Regions from separate parts of the Lysinibacillus sp. NPDC097195 genome, predicted to be linked through region 2. Evidence: riboswitches for the same ligand, from Rfam matches in the RefSeq annotation. Region 2 holds a riboswitch; each other region holds the start of a gene.
The links. A riboswitch is a leader RNA that binds a small molecule or an ion and turns the genes downstream of it on or off. The one in region 2 is predicted to bind cyclic di-GMP.
Positions count from the first base shown of each region.

Region 1 (5,507 bases), on a different contig from region 2:
GTGGCAGCATGGCCAACTGTGCGCACAGACCTTCATTTTGCTGAGGAAGCAGACAATATGAAGCTCCTTATGGATATTATACGTTCGGTGCGTAATATTCGTGCGGAAGTTAATACACCAATGAGCAAAAAAGTACCATTATTTATTTCTGCAAAAGATGCAGCAACTGTTGCTATTCTAGAAGCGAATAAAAGCTATTTAGAAAAATTCTGTAATCCTGAGCCGTTAACAATTGGTGAAGGCTTAGAGGCGCCAAGTCAATCTATGACAGCCGTGGTGACGGGTGCTGAGCTATTTTTACCACTTGTAGGGTTAATTAATCTAGAGGAAGAAATCGCTCGTCTAGAAAAAGAATTAGAAAAATGGGCGAAAGAAGTAAAGCTTGTTACAGGTAAGCTATCGAATGAGAAATTCGTTTCCAAAGCACCTGAAGCATTGGTAAACGCAGAACGCGAAAAATTAGCGGACTATGAAGAAAAACATGCAGTTGTATTAAAACGTTTAGAAGAATTGAAAAATATGTAATTGCATTGTAATTTGTAAAAAACAGCAGGTGACGAAATAGTCCCCTGCTGTTTTTCTTGTTATGCGTCGAAAGATATGTGTTGAGTTAGGAAATATTGTATAGTATTATACAATATAGTTAGTAAAATAGATAAAGGCAAACTATCCGAAAGGTTAGGACGCAAAGCCTAGGATCTAAGGTGAAAAGATGCAGTATTTTTTTCGCTACGAGCGCCTGGTTACCATGAAATGTAATGTTTCTTAATTTTTATGGCTATTCTATGTTTAATAGAATGGTCTTTTTTCTTTAAGGTGAAAAAGGATAACAGGAGGTTTAACATGTCAGGAAATATTGGAACAATTGTTGTAAAGGTAAACAAAGCCTGTGATGATTTAGATTTTGTTAATGCAAGAGGATTGATTGAGGCGAATCTACTAAAGCTTTCCGAAGCGAAGTACTATCGCCTATTAAACGCAAGTGGACGTGTATTAATTAAACATGTATTGGCGAATAGTAGCAACGAACAAAATGCTGCAAAGAAAACGTTAACGCGTACAGATTTGCTTATTATTAATAAAATCAATGAATACTGTTCAAATTTTGATATTTCAATGTTAAAAAGAACATTAAAAAACTCGCTTGATTTAGTACAACGACCAGATGTTTTGCCGCTATTAAATAATGATGCAAAAATTATTTTAGACGATATGGGTGCATTATTAGGCGTTCATCAATTACAATAATTTGCTGTTTTTTTGAAAAAAACTAGTTAAAAACACACAGATGCTCACTCCTTTAGTGATTTTCTGTGTGTTTTTAAAATTGTGTCTGAATTGTTTGTGTGCCTGGCACCCTTTATACTAGAGTGAGAGGGAGTGTTTCTTTTGTTTACAACGATAAAAGCATGTACAGATTTTATTTTTTCATTAAAGGCGGTTGACCATAAACGTGAGCCATTAGTAATGATGCGTGAAGTATTGGCTCATTTAGGAAACCCACAGGACACATTACGAACGATCCATTTAGCAGGGTCCAATGGCAAAGGTTCCACGGTTAATGTGTTGCGGGAAATGTTAGAGAATGAAGGCTACCGAGTAGGTGCCTTTACTTCGCCCCATTTATCACGCGTCAATGAACGTATGACGATAAATGGAGGTCAAATTTCTGACGAGCAATTTTTACAGTATATGAACAATATTGCTTCAATAATTGAAGCACATTACGCTGGCGACTATCCTAGCTTTTTTGAAGTCGTAACACTTATTATGTTCCAATATTTTGCTGAGGAACAAGTGGATTTTGCACTTATTGAAACAGGGCTAGGCGGTCGTTTAGATGCGACCAATGTCATAACGCCACTCGTGTCCATTATTACAACGATTTCATTGGAACATACAGCATTTTTAGGTGATACGTTTGCCAAGGTAGCTTTTGAAAAGGCGGGGATTATTAAAGAAGGTGTACCCGTTGTGGTAGGGGTTAAAAATGAAGAAGCACTTGCTGTTATTCAAAAGGTTGCTAAAGAGCGTCACGCGCAATGTTTGGTGTTAGGACAGGATTTTACAGTCGTGGCACATCAGCAGGAGATGACTAGTCAATCATTCGATTATCGTAGTGCTAAAGTTGCCATCAATGGGCTTCAATTAAAAATGGCGGGCGCGCATCAAATGGCAAATGCTAGTCTGGCCATTACCGCGATGAATATATTACACGAGCAAGGTCATGTTGCCCTATCTGAACAATCTATTCGTCAGGCACTACAACATGCTCAGTGGGCAGGGCGCTTCGAACAGTTTGCAAATTATATTGTGCTAGATGGTGCACATAATTCAGAAGGAACAGCTGCGTTAATTCAAACACTGCAAACGGTCTATCCAAATCAACCATATCACTTCATTTACGCGGCGCTTTCTGATAAGGATCATGCCAATAGTATTGCTTTAATGGATACAGTCGCAACATCTATGTCCTTTACACAAATTGCTTTGCCAAATGCCATGCCAGCTGAACAATTAGCGAAGCTGTCAACACACAAGGACAAACAGTATGATACGAATTGGCAAACCATTGTCCGTGAGGTTATTCACAACAAGGAGCGTCAAGATATTGCCGTTATTACAGGTTCACTTTATTTTATAGCGGAAGTGCGCCAGTGGTTGCAGGAGGAAATGCGATGATTCCTTTATTTGATGACTATAAAAAACGATGGTCTTTAACAAGTGATGATGTTATTAAGCCTGGACTAACAGCTATAGAAGAAGCCTTAGCGTTAGTTGGGAACCCTGAAAGGAAATTGCAAATTGTGCATCTTGCAGGGACGAATGGTAAAGGCTCAACCCTCACATTTTTAGAGTCGATTGCGCATGAGCATGGCCTAAAAGTAGGGAAGTTTATGTCTCCTTGTATTGTTGATGTGCATGACCAAATTCAAGTAACACAACAATGTATTTCACAGGCAGAGATGGATTGTGTTTTTCAACAGATGAAACATGCTGGGCTCAGTGGAAAACTAACGGATTTCGAACTTTTAACAGTCGCTGCATTTTTGCATTTTGTGAATTGTGATGTCGATATTGCCTTAATCGAAGCGGGAATGGGGGGCTTATTAGATAGTACGAATGTAGTGCTACCAATCGTCTCTATTATTCCAAGTATTGCCCTTGAACATACAAAATTTTTAGGATCGACAATCGAAAGTATTGCCCAACATAAAGCAGGGATTATTAAGCCACAGCGTCCTGTCGTAATCGGTGAAGTACCAAGAGAAGCGAAGACAGTTATTGAGCAAGTAGCTCATGCAAATCAAGCACCTATTTTTGCGTTAAATCAACAATTTACAATTGAGCAAAAGCACCATAATGAGTGCTATAAAAATGATGACCAACATTTATATATCACGAATCTTACACGCCAAATGAAAGGGCCGCATCAAGCGAATAATATGGCATTGGCTATTACTGCTTTTATCGAAGTGGCTGCTGTACGAAATATTGCCGTGGATGTGGAAAGCATACGTCGCGGTATTGAAGGTGCTCGCATCCTAGGCCGATTTGAAGAAGTCATGCCCTATATTATATTTGACGGTGCCCATAATCCTGCTAGTGCAGAACAATTGGTAGCAACGATTCGTCAACAGTATCCTAATGAGTCGATTACTTTCGTGATAGGCATTTTGGGCGATAAAGATGTCAAAGAAGTGTTACAAAACTTTGAGCAAATCAGTGATCAATTTTATTTCGTTGATTTTGCCAATCCACGTGCGATGGCTGCACAAGAATTGTTAGCAATAAGCAATGCCCAGCAAAAAGCGATTTTAAGTGATACAATTTCATTTTTACAACAGCAATCACAGAAGAGATGTAGAACAATTGTTTCAGGCTCTTTATATTTATTAACAGAGGTGCGTAGGCAATTGCTTGCACCAAACAAAAAATAATTACGATATGAAGTCAAATTATGTATATGACTTTGCTAGCAGGACAAACAATTCGTCATACTTCTACCGAAAGCAACTTATGATTTCTAGCAGGTGTTGTGTTTGTTGCCCTTGTATTATGTTCTGCTTTCGCCGTCAAATAGGGGGAATCTACAAAATAGGCCTGATTTCTTAAGCTGACGAGCATTGAAAATTAAGACGAATTTTGCTAGGAATTAGCGATAAATTTTTTAGACGAGGCGACAGCAGTCTCGTCTTTTTTTACGTTCATTTTGATAGGTTGAAACAAGAGGTGATGATCGTTTGAAAATTGTGAGTCAGGTAATAAGAAAACAAGTTGTGCGCGCAATGTTAATTGGTGGCATTGTCGGGCTGTTTGGTGTAGCCATTTTTTTAGGCGTTCTTCAAGCAAGTACCCAACTTTCTTTAAAAAAGGACAGTGAAGTAGCACAAAATGAAAGCGGACAAGCAGAAGCTGGTGCAGATTCAAATTCAAATTCGGAGACAATACCGACGGCAGGAGGTACTGCTAACTCCACGATGTTTTATGCGAGTCAAGCAGGTGTTTTTTCTAATTACCAAAGTGCGAGTGCTTTCGTTGCTGAGCATCCTACATTGCAAGAAAGTGCCGTTGTAGAAGTAGACGGGAAATACTATGTGTGGACAAGCGTGGTAACAGATGAAAATGACTTAGTTTTTTTAAAAGATCCCCCAACATTTAAAAAAGCATTTAGCGTCAATGGCGACAGTTGTAAAGAGGCGACAATCGCTGAAGTAATTAATGTATTAGCTGATAAAAATACTAAAAAATTAAATTTTAGCGAAGCGACAAAGGATTCAACCCTTCCGGCAGATTGGCAAAGTATTGGCAAGGCTGCCACGACTATTTCCAGTGATTCAAGCGTTATTCGCTTACAGATTTTCGCCCATTATAAGTCTAAAAATGCTTGTCTTCAAACAAAATTTTAACTAGAAAATAGCGTTAAAAGTGCATTATCTTGCTTTTTTGAAAATTTTCAAATACCTTATTCTCCGTTATGATAGAGACAAGGAGGAATGGTGAAATCATGTTTGAAACAAATCATAAATTAGTGCTTGCTTCCGCTTCACCACGACGAAAGGAATTACTGGCTATGCTAGACCTTCCGTTTGAAATTGTCACGAGTGATGTAGAAGAGACAAGCGTCCAAGCAACCACGATGCAAGATTATGTAAAAGGTGTGGCACTTCTAAAAACACGCGATGTCGCAAAAAAAGTGCCAAATGCCACGATTATCGGTGCAGATACGATTGTCGTTTTTGATGATGAACTACTGCATAAGCCGAAAACACGTGAGGAAGCAATTTCTCACTTATCGCGTTTATCAGGCAAGCGTCATGCGGTCATGACTGCTGTAGCCATTATTGAACCAAGTGGATTAGAAACAACCATTGTTGAAGAAACGGCTGTTGTATTCCGTACTTTATCGCAAGAACTTATCGAAGCGTATGTAGCATCCGGAGATTCTTATGATAAGGCTGGCGGCTACGGTATTCAAACAGCGGGGACTTTATTAGTTGAGCGAA
Region 1 is NZ_JBIWDP010000001.1:349,430-354,936, forward strand. It holds gene ACIQXI_RS01735 (valine--tRNA ligase) at 1-525, shown strand, start outside; cyclic di-GMP riboswitch class I at 651-751, shown strand; gene ACIQXI_RS01740 (hypothetical protein) at 844-1,248, shown strand; gene ACIQXI_RS01745 (bifunctional folylpolyglutamate synthase/dihydrofolate synthase) at 1,390-2,682, shown strand; gene ACIQXI_RS01750 (bifunctional folylpolyglutamate synthase/dihydrofolate synthase) at 2,679-3,941, shown strand; gene ACIQXI_RS01755 (hypothetical protein) at 4,254-4,910, shown strand; gene ACIQXI_RS01760 (Maf family protein) at 5,009-5,507, shown strand, end outside.
Region 1: it holds a riboswitch for cyclic di-GMP, as region 2 does, so the genes downstream of both, ACIQXI_RS01740 (hypothetical protein) here and ACIQXI_RS19635 (hypothetical protein) in region 2, are expected to answer to the same signal.

Region 2 (5,507 bases):
ACACCATCCTAGTAGCACTATTAGATGAATAACAATATATGGTCGCTTTATTGTTTCTAACTTACTGGAAACCCAACTCGCTAATGGAGCGCCTATAAGTGCACCAATTAGACCAATCATAATTAATTGGCTAGCACCTGAACGTGTCATGTCATACATATTCATGCCGTATGGTACTGCCCACGAACTGATAAATCCTACATATCCTCCTACTACGCCAAAATGGCACAAGAATAGCGCCCACGCTTGCCGATTTGAAAATATTCTTCTTATTAACATGGAAGTTTTTTCACGCTGGTTTGTTATGTCAACTACTTGCTCAGCCACAAAGAGCGTTTTCGGCTTCTTTTCCAATACAATATAAAGGACGAAGCCACAGAAACATAATAAGAGTCCCGCTGATAAAAAAGCCATTCTCCAGCCAAGCAAATCGATCCATGCGGAAAAAGGAACTGTCGCCAATAAAAAGCCAAGACTCCCTGTCATCCCGGCCAAACCAATTAATCGAACAAACTCCTTTCGATGGAACCATTGCGCTAAAATAAGCACCATATTGACCCAAATAGTTGCATCTCCAACGCCCGTAAGTATTCTTGAAAAAAATAAAACGTATTCATGCGTTCCGAAACTATAAATAATTGTGCCTAAACCTGTCAGTGTCGAACCAAAAATTAAAAAGAAATTCGGGCCATAACGATCCGCCAAAATGCCCATTGGAATTTGCAAACTTGTATAGACAAAAAACTGTATACTCGTTAACAGACCAATTGTTGCTGCTGTTACATGGAAATCCCGCATTAATTGGTCTGTAATTAAACCTGGTGCCGTGCGTTGACTTGCCATTAATAAATACGTAAACAATACAACAACAAATACAAGCCATCTGTATTTGCTATTTTGTTTGTCCATTAACATCTACTCCTATTAGCTTTTCTAAATCATATGAAAAAGTGCCAGTCACTAAAACAATTCTGAATTGTTTTAGTGACTGGCACCATTATTTCTATATTTTTAAATTAGCGAGATTTTCTGCTTCTTGCACTAGTTTTTGCATTGTATTTAATTCGTCGTCGCTAATTTCCACTAACTCTTCAAACATTTCAACGGATTCGCGAGAAATGAAAGAAATATCCCTCATCGTCGCCATAATTTGCTGAGAGCTCGAAGATAATTCTTCTGTACTCGCAGATGAATTGGCATTATTTTCAGCAATAATTTTTGTCGTTTCTACGATTTTTTCAAACATCGAGCCAATTTCTAATATGGTTGTATTCGTTTGAGCAAATTCCTCTGTTCCTTGCTTCATTGATGTAACAACTCGATTTGTCTCTTCTTGAATATTTTTCACAATGTTTGATACTTCAGCAGCTGAATGATGTGATTGTTCAGCTAATTTACGAACCTCATCCGCAACTACAGCAAACCCTTTGCCATGCTCACCTGCACGAGCTGCTTCGATTGCTGCGTTTAATGCTAATAAATTAATTTGCTCGGAAATGCCCGTAATTACTTTGACAATCATGCCAATTTCGTGCGATTTTTCCCCAAGTATATTGATTGCATCAAATGTTGTATTAATCGTTTGATCGAATTGCTCCATTTTCACCATCGAATCTTTTAACTTTTCGTTACCATCTTGCGTTAACTCCAACGTCGTATTCGATTGTTCTGAAATTTGGTTGGATCTTATCGACAGCTCTTCAATTGCCTGTGTCATATCTTCTATAGAAGTAGAACTTTCCTCAGTAGCAACTAATTGTTTTTTTAATCCTTTACCAACTTCGTCGATTGCGGCTCTTACAATATCAGCCTTTTCAGCTGCATATTCCCCATTCTCAGCAAGTTGTTGACCTCTTTCATTCACATTTTTGGCAAACGAAAGGTATTGTTCTTTTGTTTGTTCAATTGATAATTCTCCCGTTTTCTCAACCAGTTCCGTATTTGTTTGAGATTGACGTTTCAGTGAAAAATATCGGTAAGCAAAATACAAAGATGTACATAATAACAACACAATAACGGCTAGCATAATGACGTCCATGACATAAATATCTCCTATTCTACTATGATTGTTGGAATGTTATAGCTCTTTGACAATGATGTATATGCCATCTGCCACATCTGCTGGAATATCATTTAAATGCTCATTGTCTTCGTATTTGTGTACAATAAAGTTTCCTTCTACATCGACATATTTTGGCATGCCATGAAACTTTTCTAATAAAGTCATTGATTTAGGATTAGTCGCTTCCGCTAAAACAAGTCTTAATCCTTGTTGAGTTGCTTTATTAATTAATATATCACCTAACGTTTGGACAATTTCGTGACGGTTACGCTCAGCAATAACACCTAATAAAAATAAATGTAAAACTTCTCCATCTTCCATATCTTTGCCAAAGCGTTTTTTATAATCAGCTAGGAAACGAATATCAATATCCTCTAATACACGCATGACAATATTCATATCTGAAAATGTGCCACTAAAAATATCGCCTTCAATCACTTCAAGGGCATTTGTATCACCCACAAGGGCACCGACAACATTATGTTCTTCGTCTAATGCAACAGCACAATAACCTTGATGTACATTTGCCTCAATATATTCTTTCGTAAATTGATAAAAATCATCGTACGATAGCTTTAAGGAGTACCCAATTATCGGCTCTTGCACCCATTTGCCCGCAACATTGACACCAACAAATGTACTAGCTAAACATGCGGCTGTCTTTTCAATTAGATTTGTCTGGTCTTTCGTAAGAATTTCATATGTATATAAATCTGCTGTAGTTTGCATAGGTAAAATCCCTTCTCATATTAGAGTTTAAATATAAAGACTAACGCGTTGCTAATTGTGAAACATTATCAACAACTGTACCAGGGAAATGAACGCCCTCTAATGCATTTCGCACTTGCACATAGGCAATTTTAGATGCTGGATTCACAATATAAATATCCTTAAAGCCTAGTGATGCATAAAACATTAATGTTTGTCCAAGCTCTGAAGAAACCTTTGAAGGAACTGGTGACTGATACGTTGCATCGACTACAAATGTATAGGTACTTTTTTGTACTTTTGCAACAGTCGCTTCCAGATCTCTCATATAGTCCTCTACAAGATCTGCTTTAATAAAACCATGTATTTGGACATGTACTTCTTTTTTTGCCTCATAAATCGCCATATTATATTTCTGTTTATCAACGACTTTCATCTCTAATCTCCTTTACTCATTTCGTTTGCTTTGCTTTCCAACATTGAAATGTGTGCTCAAGTAAACGTACACAACAATGTATGACATCTATGCTCCAAGTCCTTCGCCATTTAAATAAAAAAACTATCCTTGATTAGAGTAGGATAGCCGACTAATTGCTTATTGTTAGTGGCAACCCGACTATCATAATCCTTGCTTTGGGATGGTAGACTCGTAGCTTTGCGTCCTTAATTTTCAGTAAGTTTGCCTTTTTCATTTTTCTAAAATAATATACTGACATTATTACAATTTTACATTATAGATCATTTGTCAATTTTTGTCGACATTAGTATTATTAGCTTAGAAATATTAGGTAAATAACAGGGTATTTTTTGCTTAAAAAAGAGTGCCAGTCACTCAAACAATTCAGAATTGTTTGAGTGACTGGCACCGATGTTTTTTTGCGGATGCTCCGCAAGCATTGACCCTATCATAGTCTTTACTACAGGGTGTTCCGAAGTGAAAAATTGATTTTTACAATCGTAAAAATCAATTACTTCACCTTTTTCAAGTACAGCTAATTGATCACTGATTGCACAGGCTGCTTTAATATCATGGGTAATAAAAAAATACGACAGCCCGAAGTCTTTTTTTAAATCCTTTAGTAATTCTAAAATAAGCGTTTGATTGACCATATCTAAACTACTTATGGACTCATCTAATACAATTAATTTCGGCTTGAGTGATATGGCCCTTGCGATATTGATGCGTTGCAATTGGCCACCACTAAATTGATGGGGATATTTTTTTAAGTCCTTTTCACTTAGACCTACCCTTTCCAATAATTCAATCACACTTCGTTTTAATTCAGCTAAAGTAAGCTTTTCATAATTCTCTAATGGTTCGGCAATTATGCGTTCAGCAGTCATACGGGGATTAACTGATGAGTAAGAATCTTGAAAAACAGCTTGCAAATGACGGCGAATTTTATAACGAGTATGCTTGTCTGCTGTATAAATATCATGCCCTTGAAAAAGAACTTGTCCACACTGTGGTCGTTGTAAACCAAGAATCACTTTCCCTAAAGTACTTTTACCAGCTCCACTCGTCCCAAGCACCCCTAAGCAAATTCCCACATCAATCGACAGTGTGATACTAGAAAGTACCTTTTTAGATCGAGTATTCCACTTAAAAAAGTTACTTAAATCGAATCCATAGCTATGAGATACACCTTTCACTTGTAATAAACTCATTTTTCACCCTTCTTTATGTCCCATTAATTAATCACGAATACAGCTTATTCATGTAAATGAAATATTGTTCGCGCATTTAATAGCCTCTTCGTGTAGTCAGACTTTGGCTCGTTAAATAATTGGATAACATCAGCATGTTCGACTATTTTACCTTTTTGCATAACAACGACTTCATCAGCCATTTCTGAAATTACACCTAAATCATGAGAAATTAATAAAATCGCAGAGCCATATTCAGCACGAATATGTTCTAAATGATGCAACACCTTCTTCTGATTATTTACATCAAGGGCAGTTGTTAGTTCATCTGCAATAATAACAGCTGGATGTAAACATGCTGCAGTAGCAATCATCACCCGCTGAAGCATTCCCCCGCTTAATTGGAAAGGATACATTTTTAATAAATTCGCAGGATTAGGTAAGTTCAGCTGTTGCAAAGCCTCAATAGCTAGCTCTCTAGCTTGTTTTTTACTCAACTGTGTATGAGAGCGTATTGTTTCAATTAGCTGGTGACCTATAGTAAAAACAGGTGTAAAGGCATTCATCGGATTTTGCATAATAAACGCTATATCCTTACCGCGTATTTTTCGCATTTCTTTCTCACCTAAGCCATTCAATTCTCTTCCTTGTAGAGTTACGCTACCAAAAATGGTTGTTGTCTTTTTATCCAAAAGCTGAAGAATTGCCATACTAGTTATCGTTTTGCCGCTTCCACTTTCCCCAACAAGTCCGAGTACCCTCCCGCTATATAAATTAAAGTTTAAATTTTGAACAATGGTTATATAGTTATTGTTCGTTTTCATTTTGACAACTAAATCTTTAACCTCTAATACCTTCCTCTGTTCAAGTGCCAACAGTCTCATTCCTTTTTAATAGCTACGTTTGATGCCGTAACGTTCTGCTAACGCTTCGCCTAATAGATTGAACGTAATAATCACCAGCATAATGCTCAAGCCCGGATAAAGCATTAATTCTGGGTTTGTTCGTATATATGCTTTTCCTTCATGAATCATCGCCCCCCATTCTGGTATTGGGGGTTCTACTCCAAAGCCTAAAAACGACAGTGCCG
Region 2 is NZ_JBIWDP010000006.1:59,564-65,070, reverse strand. It holds gene ACIQXI_RS19650 (MFS transporter) at 1-909, opposite strand, end outside; gene ACIQXI_RS19645 (methyl-accepting chemotaxis protein) at 1,004-2,038, opposite strand; gene ACIQXI_RS19640 (hypothetical protein) at 2,078-2,791, opposite strand; gene ACIQXI_RS19635 (hypothetical protein) at 2,832-3,206, opposite strand; cyclic di-GMP riboswitch class I at 3,374-3,464, opposite strand; gene ACIQXI_RS19630 (ATP-binding cassette domain-containing protein) at 3,599-4,438, opposite strand; gene ACIQXI_RS19625 (ABC transporter ATP-binding protein) at 4,483-5,241, opposite strand; gene nikC (nickel ABC transporter permease subunit NikC) at 5,308-5,507, opposite strand, start outside.

Region 3 (5,507 bases), on a different contig from region 2:
CTTTATAAGTATCGTATAGTGGATGTGTTTTCGCTTCTGCTTCTAACGCGTTAATCTTGTCAAGGCTATTAAACTCTGGTGAAACGGTATCCATCGTGCCATCAGTAAATAATTTTGCCATTTTGTCATTGATTGTATCTTCTTTATAGAACGCTAATTCAGAAAGTGTAGCCCAATTTCGATCAGACTTTTTAAATTTAAACTTCACTCGTTTAAATGTAGTTGGTTCAAATTTGGCTTCAACTAATCCAGCAACCATATTATGTTTACCTGTTGCAACAAGCTCATACGTATCGCCTTTTGATGTTTGTGAAGCATAAATTTCAAATTCTTCAGCAAAACCTTTAAGATCTGATGGTCTTGCCCCGTACATAACACGATTTAATGTAACAGGCTCGTTAAATTCAACTTCCACTTCATTTGAGAAAGTAGCTGTGTTGCTACTATTTGTTTCCCAATATGTATTGACATCACCATCGATGGCGTTTTCTATAGCGGCGGTAGCCCAGTGTCCGCCGTTATTACGAATAGTCTTTATGTTTTTGTTGTCCATTCTAAATAACCGAGAATACGCTTCGTTTGCGTAATGGTTAAATGAAGAAGTGACTGCTGTTGTCGCTTTGATTGCTTCTGTGCTTAATAGTACTTTGGCATTGTCGATATCTTCTTTAAATTGAGCATAGAAAGGATGAGCTTTTGCTTCAGTTTCTAATTGGTTAAGTGCTTCGAGTGAATGGAACTTATCACTAACAGCACTCATTGTGTTATCTGTAAAAAGTGTGGCCATTTTGTCAGAAACAGCATCTTCTTTATAAAACTGGAACTCAGATGCACTTGCCCAATCTTGATTTGCTTTTGTGAAAACGAATTTAACGCGTTTAAATTCTGTAGGCTGGAACTGAATTTCAACGATATCTCCTGTAGAACCTTTATATTCACCTGATGAAACAAGTGTAAAGTCATCGCCTGCATCTGTAGTAGAGCTATAAATTTCGAACTGTTGGGCAAAGCCTTTACCTCTTGTAGAAGATTGACGAGCTGCGTAAACCATTCGATTGAGCGTAGTTGCTTCATTGAACTGAATGACAACCTCATTTGTGAATGTTGCGCTATTTGGTTTCCCTGTTTCCCAGTGGGTATTCATATCGCCATCAATTGCTTTATCAATCGATTGACTTGCATATTTTCCCCCGTTGTTCGTAATCGACTTAATATTTGTAGTGGCCATTTTAAATACATCATCGTATGCTTTTAAAATATCTTTGCCATACAAATCAAATTTTTTCACCGAAGCGATGGAATGTTTCACACTAGCTTCAGCCGATGTTTTAACAATGTTTCCATTTGGATTTTCACTTGCCAAAACATTCAGTGGGCCGCCGACTAAATTTAAAGCCAAGGCAGACACTGTGACAATCTTTACTACTTTCATTAAATATTCCTCCTTATGAATTTTTTCCTACTGAGCACATAAAAAAGCCACTCAAAAAGAGTAGCTTCATTTCAAATAAGTAAATCATAAAAAATATACAAAAATAACCACTATGAAATGTGGGCACTAAAAAAACGCTAAAAGATATAATTTATCTTTTAGAAATTATATTAGAAAATCATTTTTTTAGTAATTTGCTTATCTATGACCTTACTAAACAAAAAGTAGTATGTACTCTTCGGCAACTGGCTGACATAGTTAAATAACCTTAGTCCCTATAGCTTTGCGTCCCTAAATTTCTTTAGGTTTGCCTATTCAATTTTTCTACTATAAAGAATAGCATAGAGAAATTAATTGCCAAAGTACAATTAGTACTATATTTTACCACCTTATATTAGGGTAATATGGCGAGGTTTTATAATTGAATGGAAAAATAACGAAATTCTATGATGGGTAATTTGTTATGTGTAAATTACTTTAGTAAGAGATAGATAGTTTAGTTGTAAACTACTTATGTCATAGGTGGGCTATTGAAAATATTAACAATGTTGTAATAGTGTAAAAGAGCTAACTTTGTAAGCGGCAATGCGGATGAAATTGTTATGATCATTATTACTCGGGGCGCTCCATCAGTAAAATGTATTTAGGAATATGTAAGGAATGGGGGCTGTAAGTGCTAGCTAATGAGCTAAAGATATAGTGAAAGAATTACAGCTTAGAGACAGTCATCCGATATTAAATTTGGTACTTACGAGCATCATTTTGGTGATTTTCAAATACTTACGAAACAACTATGAGCGCTAATGTAATTCATTGTAAGCGTGAAGCCTTTTACTTCTCTATAGGAGTAGCAGGCTTTTTTGCGCTATATTGTTTCAATTGTAATGTTTTGTTCATGTTCCGTTCATTTTCAGTTCATGTTCTGTTCATTTAGCAACTATATGCTAAGGATGTGAAAAAGAAATAGGAGGGGTTTTCAGATGAACCTGGCTATAAAAGAAATGAAAAAAAATAAAGTGCGATTTTTGATTTTAGGCTCAATTGTTTTTTTGGTAAGTTTACTAACCTTTATTATATCGGGTTTAGCTAATGGACTATCGCAAGACAATGCTGCACTTATTAAGGATTTACCAGCGGGGCAGTTCTACATGAATAAGGATGCAGATGAAACATATAATCTGTCAAGAATAGACAGCACTATCCAAGATGACATATTGAATAAAGAAAAAGATGCTGTAGCATTCTCTATTCAAATGGGCTTTATTAATGATGAGGCAGGGAAGCAACAAAGCGTTGCCTTTGTAACAGCTACCGATTCACCATACTTTGCAAATGTGAAGCATGAGGAAATAATTTTAGATAGCTCTTTGAAGGATAAAGGAATAAAAGTAGGCGACACAGTAACGAATAATCAATTTAGTGGTAAGTTTATTGTTAAAGATTTTGTCGAGCAAAAGAAATATAGTCATGCGCCTGTAGCTTATATTAGCATGGAGGATTACAAAGAAATTTATCGTGTGGAAGAAATGCAATTAATATTCGCACCAGATGCAGATACTTCACAAGCGTATACAGGCCTACAAGCATTTTCAAAAGGTGATTTTTTAAATACGATTCCTAGTTATAACGCAGAACAAATGTCTCTTAATATGATTGTATGGTTTTTAGTTGTTATTAGTGGCATGTTGTTTGCAATCTTTTTCTATATGATGAATGTTCAAAAGATTGGTTTATACGGAATTTTAAAAGCAATCGGTTTAAAAACAAGTAAGCTCTTTAAAATGATTTGGACGCAGATGGTTGTGATTACGGTTATTTCACTTGTGTTATCGATTGCATTAAGCCAACTCTTTAATCAATTTGCGCCACAAGGAATGCCGTTTAGTTTAAGTTTGGCAACGACAACACAATTGGCTGTTGTATTCCTTGTTATTGGATTTATTGGTGCAACGATTTCAGGTCTCCAAATTAAAAAAATTCAACCACTACAAGCGATACAGCAAGGAGAGGTCTAATATGACATTATTTACAATGGAGAATGTTAGAAAGACATTTACTAATGGTGAAGTACAGGAAGAAATATTAAAAGGTATTAATTTGACCCTTAAAGAAGGTGAAGTAACGGCTTTAGTCGGTGCTTCGGGCTCCGGGAAAAGTACACTGCTGACAATTGCAGCGGGTTTGCAACCTACTACGGATGGTCAAGTGATCTTTGAAGGAAAAAATCTGACGACATTGAGTGCCGAGCAAGTGCGCCAAGTACGTGCGAGTCAATTTGGCTTCGTCTTTCAATTTGCACATCTAGTACCCTTTTTAACAGTAGAAGAACAGCTTTTGCTTATGCTAGAGGTATCAGAAACAACATTGAAAAAACGTGAGCAACAAATTGAAGTTGAACGTGTTTTAAACTTAGTAGGAATGGATCATCGGAAAGATGCCTATCCTTCGTCATTATCAGGTGGGGAGAAACAGCGTGTTGCCATTGCACGAGCAATAATTCATAAACCGAAAGTACTTTTTGCGGATGAGCCAACAGCGAGCTTAGATTCAAAAAGATCGAAGGATGTTATGGAGTTAATTCGAGAGCTTACAAAAACATTAAACATTACGACTTTGATGGTGACACATGATGAAGAAATGCTTGCCTATACTGATCAAGTCGTAAAAATGAATGACGGTAAAATTTTGCAAAATGTAAATAACTAAAATTTGAGAAGAAGTGTTAGATTAACAGCTGTTGATCTAACACTTTTTTATTGTCAGTGACTGTATAGAAACTTGCTACAAGCCTGTGCGTGAATGTGTCCAAGTTGTTCCTGAAAGCTGTTCATTCGTTAGTGGATTGGTACTAATATTTCACATAAGTGACGCTCAATCATTTGCGCACTGTATCTTTCGATAATAGGTTCAGGTCTGATGGCTAGTTGCTGTTTTGTTATTTCTGAAAAGACTTTGCCCCAAAATTCGCTGACAGCTTCTTTTGTATGGTCAAGTAAAAATACTGCGTATTTTCCTCCAGCAAATGTACCAACTTGAGCAGGTTGTGTTACATGAAAATCACGCTCAATACAAATGCAAACGTCATATCGACATTGTTCTTTAGGTGAAACGTCTGGATTATCTTGCGGTATTGCTAAAATTGTATATTGATTTTTTAATGTTTTTTGATTTTGTACCCATTGTTTAAACGATTCCATAAGCATTTTATTTGCTTCACCATATTCACCAACGTTCCTGAAAAAGGCGATTTTTGATGGTGCTAATTCTTCTATTGTAAATTTCATTTTTTCCATCTCCCTTCCTAAGTAAAGGTAATATGATAAAAAATTTTTCACAAGTGATTTTTGAGTAATGAAAGTTTTCTTTTTAATAATCTTATTTAGGAAGTACTCATTTAGATAGGTAAGTCATTTTTTATGTTTTTAAAGTCATACCTTCTTTAATAGGGGGGATTTTGTGTTGAGAAAGAAAGGAATTATTATTGGAATGGCTATTTTCGTTATAGCTACCTGTAGCTTTGTTATTAAAATTTGGGCAGACAATAGTTTTAACAATAAAGGGCAGCAAGGGTCTTATGCAACTAAAGAAGAGACAAGTATTGCGACATTGAAAGAAAAAGTGAATGAACTATATGTCGGTGTCGATGTGAAAACAACAGCAAAGAAAGAATTGGTATTTCAAGTTGTTGCCGATGAAGAACGGTTTAATGTTGTTAAAAGAGATATCGAACCGATGGCCAAGAGTGTTATGGAATCTTCTTTCCTAAAGGATTATAAAATTGTTTTTGAAAGATGGGAACTTACCTCTGTGAATAATAAAAACAGACAAATAGATAAAGAATTGAGCTCTTTTTTAAAAACGATTGTAGAAGGTCTTCAAGCGTTTGAAGTATTTAAAAGCATAACGACCGATCATCAAACTTTTATTACGATACAAACATCTATCAATGGTTCAGAAAAAGAGGCACTACAAACGGCGTTGGAAATGGCAGAGGTTGTAACAGGGATTTTACAAGCTAAAGAACAAACTAAGGTACCTCCTAAAAATATATATGATATTAAAGTAGTGAATGCCC
Region 3 is NZ_JBIWDP010000002.1:225,221-230,727, forward strand. It holds gene ACIQXI_RS14580 (NPCBM/NEW2 domain-containing protein) at 1-1,432, opposite strand, end outside; cyclic di-GMP riboswitch class I at 1,670-1,754, opposite strand; gene ACIQXI_RS14585 (ABC transporter permease) at 2,413-3,447, shown strand; gene ACIQXI_RS14590 (ABC transporter ATP-binding protein) at 3,449-4,138, shown strand; gene ACIQXI_RS14595 (AraC family transcriptional regulator) at 4,267-4,716, opposite strand; gene ACIQXI_RS14600 (hypothetical protein) at 4,892-5,507, shown strand, end outside.
Region 3: it holds a riboswitch for cyclic di-GMP, as region 2 does, so the genes downstream of both, ACIQXI_RS14580 (NPCBM/NEW2 domain-containing protein) here and ACIQXI_RS19635 (hypothetical protein) in region 2, are expected to answer to the same signal.